DNA from 2 places in the Lactococcus sp. FSL W8-0209 genome. Region 2 is predicted to be linked to the other one. Evidence: riboswitches for the same ligand, from Rfam matches in the RefSeq annotation. Region 2 holds a riboswitch; the other holds the start of a gene.
The links. Region 2 has a riboswitch for FMN ahead of ribD (bifunctional diaminohydroxyphosphoribosylaminopyrimidine deaminase/5-amino-6-(5-phosphoribosylamino)uracil reductase RibD). Riboswitches for the same ligand answer to the same signal wherever they lie in the genome.
Positions count from the first base shown of each region.

Region 1: it holds a riboswitch for FMN, as region 2 does, so the genes downstream of both, MKX45_RS07445 (ECF transporter S component) here and ribD (bifunctional diaminohydroxyphosphoribosylaminopyrimidine deaminase/5-amino-6-(5-phosphoribosylamino)uracil reductase RibD) in region 2, are expected to answer to the same signal.

Region 1 is NZ_JBBOVN010000001.1:1,511,889-1,516,083, reverse strand. It holds gene xerD (site-specific tyrosine recombinase XerD) at 1-335, shown strand, start outside; gene MKX45_RS07460 (segregation/condensation protein A) at 365-1,093, shown strand; gene scpB (SMC-Scp complex subunit ScpB) at 1,086-1,652, shown strand; gene MKX45_RS07450 (pseudouridine synthase) at 1,639-2,358, shown strand; FMN riboswitch at 2,456-2,592, shown strand; gene MKX45_RS07445 (ECF transporter S component) at 2,707-3,327, shown strand; gene MKX45_RS07440 (glycoside hydrolase, family 25) at 3,638-4,195, shown strand, end outside.
Region 2 is NZ_JBBOVN010000001.1:1,256,615-1,260,809, forward strand. It holds gene parC (DNA topoisomerase IV subunit A) at 1-89, shown strand, start outside; gene MKX45_RS06255 (magnesium transporter CorA family protein) at 114-1,019, opposite strand; FMN riboswitch at 1,190-1,306, shown strand; gene ribD (bifunctional diaminohydroxyphosphoribosylaminopyrimidine deaminase/5-amino-6-(5-phosphoribosylamino)uracil reductase RibD) at 1,489-2,577, shown strand; gene MKX45_RS06265 (riboflavin synthase) at 2,577-3,227, shown strand; gene MKX45_RS06270 (bifunctional 3,4-dihydroxy-2-butanone-4-phosphate synthase/GTP cyclohydrolase II) at 3,236-4,195, shown strand, end outside.

The sequences.
Region 1 (4,195 bases), 260 kb from region 2:
TTGGTTTAAATTTTGCTGAGATACAAAAATTGAAATGGGAAAATTTTAATTGGAACTTTAAATATCTCACGATTGAAAAAGCCGGAATAAAACGAGTTTTACCAATTAGAGAAAAATTTGCCATAAGAGTTAAAGCCATTAATAATGCTGATGAATTATTCGCAAAATCTCGTCAATTTCTTTATACTGAATTGAAAAAATTTACGAACTATTCTTCCAAAGAAATTAGAGAACAGTATATCTTGCATCAGGTTAAAACAGGAAAGTCAATTTATGAACTGGCAACTCTACTTGGTTTAACAACTATTACAACGCTTGAAAAATATTATAGATAGGAATTTACACTATTTTTATTATGTAAAATATGATTAAAGAAATCAATATAAAAATTAAAAACTTCGAGGGTCCTCTCGACCTTTTATTGCATTTGGTAAGTCAGTATGAAATGGATATTTTTGAAGTTCCATTGGTACCAGTTATTGAGCAATATCTTATCTATATTCAAACCATAAAAGAACTTGAATTGGAAGTAGCTGGAGAGTACATGTTAATGGCAAGTCAACTGATGTTAATTAAATCAAGAAGACTTTTACCGACAGTTACCGAAACTTTTATTGAAGATACAGAACAACTTGAGTATGATTTATTGGCTCAAATTGATGAATATCGGAAATATAAAATGTTGTCACAAGATTTAGATGAACTTCATCAGGAACGTAGTCATTTTTATTCAAAAGCTAAGACAGAAATTATCACTGATGAAACTGTACTTTTGCAGGATAAATCTGCTTTAGATTTATTTCTAGCTTTTACTAAAATTCTTGAGTTGCAAAGACAACATTTTCAAGACGAGAATACAAAAATAGCAGCTGAGAAATTTACAATCGCTGATAAGATTTTAGAGTTAAGTACTAGATTTACAGAACAAAAAATATGTAAATTTTCAGATTTGTTTTTTAGCTCTACTAATAAAGATGAACTCGTCACCACTTTTATGGCTCTTTTAGAATTAATCAAAAATCAACAGATTTCTTTTTCTCAAGGAGAGCTTTTTGGAGAAATTATTTTAGAAAGAAAAGAAACTAGTGAATAAGACAGCAAGTTGTGAACTCTTACTTTTTGTATCTGGCGAAGCTGGTTTAACCTTGGCAGAATTGTCAGCATTGACAGAAATGTCTAAACAAGCTTGTCAGCAACAAATTGATTACTTAAAAGAAAAATATCATTCTGATGAAGAATCTGCTTTAACGATTATTGAAACTGCAGGTAAATATCGTATGGCTACAAAAGAAGAGTTTGCAGAAATTCTTAAAAACTATGCCAAAACTCCTCTTAATCAATCGTTGTCAAAATCAGCTCTTGAAGTTTTATCAATTATTGCTTATAAGCAACCTTTAACTCGACTCGAAATCGATCAGCTCCGCGGAGTGAATTCCTCAGGTGTTCTCTCAACACTTCGTGCTTTTGATTTGGTTGAAAAGGTCGGACAAGTTGAAGCACCAGGACGTCCGAGTCTTTATGCAACAACTGAATTTTTCTTAGACTATATTGGGATTAATCATTTAGATGAATTACCTGAAATAGATGAGTCAAGATTTATCGCAGAAGAACAAACCTTATTTAACGAAAGTGAAGAAAATGAGAATCAATAAATATTTGGCCCATGCAGGTGTGGCAAGCAGACGTAAAGCAGAAGAACTAATTTTAGCGGGAAAAGTAACGGTAAATAATGTTCCAATGACAAACTTGGGTTATCAAGTTTCAACTGGAGATATCGTTGAAGTTAATGGAGTAGCAGTTTATAATGAAGAACCCGTTTATTATCTTCTAAATAAACCAAGAGGCTATATTTCTTCAGTTAGCGATGACAAAGGACGTCAAACGGTAATGGATTTAATGCCTCAAGTTAAAGAACGTATTTATCCTGTGGGACGTTTGGACTGGGACACAAGCGGTTTGCTTTTGCTTACAAACGACGGTGAGTTTACGAATATGATGACTCACCCACGTCATGGCGTTGATAAGGTCTATGTTGCTAAGGTAGAAGGCCAAGCGAACAAAGAAAACTTGCGTCCTTTAACTTTAGGTATGACTATTGAAGGTAAAAAAGTTAGTCCCGCCCGTTATGAGATTATCAAACAAGAGAAAACAAAAAATCATTCGATTGTTAGTTTAACTATCCATGAAGGACAAAATCATCAAGTTAAAAAAATGTTTGCGGCTGCAGGACTTCCAGTACAAAAATTGAGTCGTATTCAATATGGAACTCTTACATTGGATGGACTTCCAACAGGACAATTTCGTCGTTTGAGTAAAAAAGAAGTTTCTCAATTGATTAATGCAGCCCAAGGAAATTAACTGATTATTATAAAAGACAATTCTGATAAAGAGTTGTTTTTTTATTTCTTAAGCAAATCTTATTCTTGATAAGCAAACTATTTTTGTGCTATAATAAAATTATCTTCAGGGCACCGTGTAATTCGGGACCGGCGGTAAATAGGGCTTTGACCTTATGACTCCGCGATTCGCTACGGCGATTGAAGCAGTGAGAATCTGCTAGCGACAGTAAAGTCTGGATGGAAGAAGATGAACAATTTTTGTAGTGTAATCAACTTCGGTTGGATTACTGTTTTTAGCCAAACCAAAAATGTCTATCAACTTCCTCGAAATTTGAAGAATTATTTTCTCATATTTGGAGGTTTTTTTATGTCTAAAACACGTCGGATGGTATTAATTGCCATGCTTGCTGCATTATCAACAATCTTATTATTGCCGATTTTGCAGTTTCCGCTATTGCCTGGAATTGATTTTATGAAAGTTGAACTCTCAATCATTCCAGTACTTATTGGAGTCTTTACTTTGGGATTGGGTGATGGATTTATTATCCTCTTTATTCGCTCTATCTTATGGTATCTCCTATTTAATCAAGGTCCATCAACTTGGATTGGTGTGCCGATGAACTTCATTGCTTTGGGAATCTTCATGGCAATTGTTTGGTTCTTTACAAAGAAAAAATTCTCAATCAAAAACTATACAGTTGGTGTAGTTTTAGCAGCCATCGCATCAGTTCTTGTGATGATGGTATTGAATGTTTTCTACGCACTCCCTCTCTATCGTTTAGCTGCTGGCTTCGATGTTGATAAGATTTTTGTTGGAGCAACTCATCTTTTTAATATGGGTTCTCTATCAGTTACTTTGAATCCAACTTATCTTTTGACAGTAGTTTTACCTTTTAATGTTTTGCAGTACATCATCTTTGCTCTGGTATTTGGATTGATTGTTGCAGTGTTCAAGAAAAACAAAGTCGTAAAATTTTATAATGCTTAATTTAAATAATTAAGTATTTCACTCTCGAATAGACACTCGCTAGGACTTTCCTAGCGGTTTTTTTATTTGCTAATTTTATGATATATTTTTAGCATTGAAGATATAAACAAAAGCCCTGAATAATATTTCTGTTTGATTACATTTTTATATATAAGGATAAAAATAACTAAAAAATAGTTCTTGCTTAATTCAAACTAAAGCGCTATACTCATGGTGAGAAAATAATTTTCTCAAAATAACGAATTAACCAAAAAATTACAAATGTATTTCTATTACTGTTTTAGCTATTAACGATAAGGAGGTGTTTGTTATGAACACACATATTACACATAAAAAACTTTTCAAAACCGGACTCTTATTTGGGGCGCTTTTACTTGGACTGGGTTTATCAATCAAAGAAGCAACACCGGCAAAAGCTGTTACGGCAAACTTTAATGGCCCAGTTTATCGCCTTTATAATCCAAATTCAGGTGAGCATGTTTATACAATGGGACTTACCGAGAAAAATAATCTTGTCCATTTGGGCTGGGGTTATGAGGGAGTCCTTGGAACTTCATACTATACGATGAACGGTCAAAATTATGATAAAATTCCTGTTTATCGTTTGTACAGTAAAAATAGCGGTCAACATCTCTACACAATAAATACGAATGAAGTAGTTCAACTCAAAAATTATGGATGGGTGAATGAGGGAATTGTATTTTATGATGCTACGGTCATACCGTGGAACCAAGAAACGACGGTTGAGAGACTTTATAATCCAAATAGTGGTCAACATTTCTATACTTCTAACTGGGATGAAAGAGACTATTTGAAAAAAATTGGTTGGCACGATGAAGGAGAGGATTTTTCATTTACATCACCTGAG
Region 2 (4,195 bases):
TGTGCGATTTATCATTATCAGATCGAACAAGCAATGGACATCCAATTGCTGATGATCTTGAAAAAATTGCAAGCGTAAAAATAAAATAAAAAAATCAGCTTTGGCTGATTTTTTTATTGTCTTCGACCAATAATATAACGAAAGAGTGCCGCATAAAGTAGCCAAAGAATAATACAAGCACCAATAATCCAAACCCAAGCATCTTTTTGGTTAGTAAGTGGAAGTGGTACATTCATTCCAAAAAAACCAGTGATGACTGCTAATCCTGCCAAAAGTACAGAAACAATTGTCAAAGTTGTCATATTATCATTCAAATTATTATTAAGGACATTATTATAAGTTCCTGCTAATTGTTCAAGAATTTGAGCATTAAGGTGTGTCATACTGGCAAGCTGTTGTGCTTCGATAATTGCATCTTCAAGCTGCTCTTTTTCAGTTTCATTGAACTGTCTGTAAATACTTTTTGTTTTAAGTTGTTCAAGTAGTAGAGTATTTTGGTTGGCACTAGATACAATATACAGCATTCCCGTTTCAATATCAGAAAGGGCCAACAAATTTTTCTTTGTTGTTTTTTCACGCAACTTTTGATTAATTTCTTCTTTTGATTTATCAATTTGTTCTAAGTAAGGAAAGAAAGCCTCTGAAATCAAAAATAAACTGATGAAAAGAAGATGATAAACTGTTTCTGGTTCATTTTGAAAACAATATTTTTTAATTTGATTAATTAAATATTCATTTTCTGGATGATAAAGAGTAATTAATCGATTTTTTTGTGCTACAAAAGTAATGGGAACCGTCTTATAATGAACTTCTGAATTGAGTAAATCCAGACTATTGAAAATCAGTACAAAGTCTTGACTATCAGGGATGAACTCCGTGTGAGGACGTTCATTTTTATCTTCGGCATATTGAAGCGTTTCTAAGTCAATACCATAAGTAGCAAGTTCAGAAGTATTTCTAAGGTCTTCGACATTAAAAGAAAGCCAAGTGAGTTGAGGGTTTATTTTTATTTCTTGCATGATAAGATATCCTATGTTCTAATAGAGCCATTTTAGCAAAATTGTAATTTTTGAGCAAATAAATAGGCGAAAACTATTAGTAACTAACTTGAGAAATTGCTATTTTAAAGAATACGTTTTTATTTCTTGACAATCTTTAAATTTAAATGCTATACTTTAGCTACAATTGAATAAATCTTCAGGGCAGGGTGTAATTCCCTACCGGCGGTATAGCCCGCGAGCTGCTTGCAGCATGATTCGGTGAAACTCCGAGGCCGACAGTATAGTCTGGATGAAAGAAGATAATAAAACCATAATACTCTAGTCAGTATTATGTCTATTTAGCCTAAAACTCTGGAGTGAATTTAAATAATTCACTCCATTTTTGGTTTTTTGAGCTGCATTTTTGCTCGAAAAAAAATAGAAAATTTATCAAAAGACCCTGAAATTTTATTTTAGGGTCTTATTTTTTATTAGAAAGGATGAATAGATGAAAAAAGACGAATACTACATGGATTTAGCAATTGTACTTGCAAAAAAAGGAGGTGGTAATGTCAACCCTAACCCTCAAGTAGGAGCCCTTATTGTCAAAGAAGGGAGAATTATTGGTCAAGGCTATCATGAAAAATATGGGGAAGCTCACGCGGAAATCAATGCTTTTAAGGATTGTAACGAATCTCCCGAAGGAGCCACGCTTTATGTGACCTTAGAGCCTTGTGCGCATCAGGGAAAACAACCCCCTTGTTTTGAAGCGATTATAAAAAATAGAATTAAGCGTGTTGTTATCGGGCATTTAGACCCCAATCCCTTGGTTTCAGGAAAAGGAATTAAAGCAATGAGAGAAGCTGGAATTGAAGTTTCTATCAAAGTCTTAGAAAAAGAATGTGAAGAATTAAATAAAATTTTCTTTTATTATGTTAGTCAAGGGCTTCCCTATGTCATGATGAAGTATGCAATGACTTTAGACGGAAAAATTGCGACATCAGCAGGTCAATCAAAATGGATTACAGGTGAAATTGCAAGAGAGAAAGTACATCAAGACCGTTCACGTTTTATGGCAATTATGATTGGTGTTGAAACACTTATTTTAGATGATCCACAACTCTCTGTCAGGTTGGAAAATGGAAAAAATCCGATAAGAATCATTTGTGATACTCATTTAAGAAGTCCTTTAACTTCCAAGATTGTTTCTACAGCTACTGAAATTCCAACGATTATTGCTACAGCTGAGTCTGACCCCGAAAAACAAGCTCCCTTTCTTAAAGTGGGTTGTGAAATTATCTTAGTTTCTTGCCTAGAAGGAAGATTGAATTTGAAAGAATTGACCAAAAAGTTAGGAGAAAAGGGGATTGACAGTATCATCTTGGAAGGTGGAGGGACATTAAATGCTTCGGCATTAAAAGCAGGGATAGTCCAAAAAGTTCAAACTTATATTGCCCCTAAAATATTTGGTGGAAAAGAAGCACCAAGTCCAGTTGAAGGACATGGAATCGAGCAACCCAATCAAGCCTATCTCCTAAAAAGTCCTCAAATAACCCATCTAGGAGAAGATATTTTATTAGAAAGTGAGCTTCTTTAATGTTTACAGGAATAATTGAAGAAATAGGGGAAGTGAGTCGCCTGCAAAAAAGAGAAAAATCCTCCAAAATTAGTATCCGTGCTTCCTTGATTTTAGAGGATATGAAACTTGGAGATTCTATTTCAACAAATGGTTTATGCCTGACCGTTTCTGAATTTAATCAAAAAGAATTTATGGCTGATATTATGCCTGAAAGTCTAAATCGTTCAAATCTTGGGACCTTAAATGTGGGCGCCAAAGTTAACTTAGAACGAGCGATGCCATTAAATGGCCGATTTGGTGGGCATATTGTGTCAGGACATATTGATGGAGTTGGCCAGATTTTAGAAGTAAAAAAAGAAGAAAATGCCATCTGGTTTGAAATCAAAACGAGCTTAAATTTAATGAGATACATCGTCGAAAAAGGCTCAATTACGATTGATGGGATTAGTCTTACAGTTGCTCAGGTTAAGTCGAAATCTTTTAGTGTTTCTATTATTCCACATACGCTCAAAGAGACGATAATTGCAGATAAAAAAGTGGGTGATACTGTTAATTTAGAAAATGATATTTTGGGGAAATATATAGAAAAATTATGGGGCGATAGTAGTTCTTCGATGAAAGAATCTTCATTAACTAAAGAAAAACTACTTAACAACGGATTTTTATAGGAGATAAAATGTTCCAATATAATAAAGTAGAAGAAGCACTTGCTGCACTTAAAGCAGGGGAAATGATTATCGTTAGTGACGATGAAAATAGAGAAAATGAGGGCGACCTTATCTGTGCGGCCGAATATATCAGTCCAGAAATAATTAATTTTATGGCAAGTGAGGCCAAAGGATTGATTTGCGCACCACTCAGTGAAACTTATGCTAAGAATTTACAATTAGAGGCAATGGTAGAGAAAAATACAGATAATCATGGAACAGCTTTTACAGTTTCGGTTGATCATATTGAAACTAGCACAGGAATTTCGGCTTTTGAACGGGCCTTAACCATAAAAAAACTTGTTGATGCCGAGAGTTTACCAAGTGATTTTCGTAGACCAGGTCATGTATTTCCGCTTATTGCCAAGAAAAATGGTCTTTTAGAGCGAAATGGTCATACTGAGGCTACGGTTGACTTGTTGCGTCTGGCTGGTTTAAAAGAAGTAGGTGTCTGCGTTGAAATAATGGACGAAGATGGAACAATGATGCGTAAGGAGAAACTGAAGGAAAAAGCGCAAGAGTGGGGCTTGAAATATATCAAAATTAAAGCTATTCAAGAGTATCTTAAGCAAAATGAACTGCAAGTAGAGCAAGTGACTAGAGCCAAGCTACCAACGAAATATGGTATGTTTGATATTTTAGGATTTGTCAATAAAATAAATGGTGAGCACCATGTTGCTTTAGTTAAAGGAGATATTGGTAACGGTCAAGCTATTCTTTGCCGCATTCACTCAGAATGCTTAACTGGTGATGCTTTTGGTTCTTTGAAATGTGACTGCGGTGAACAATTAGAAGAGGCATTAAAAAAAATAAATGATGAGGGGCGTGGCGTGCTTTTATATCTTCGACAAGAAGGACGTGGAATTGGTTTGATTAATAAACTTCGTGCCTACTCACTTCAAGATGAAGGACTTGATACAGTTGAAGCT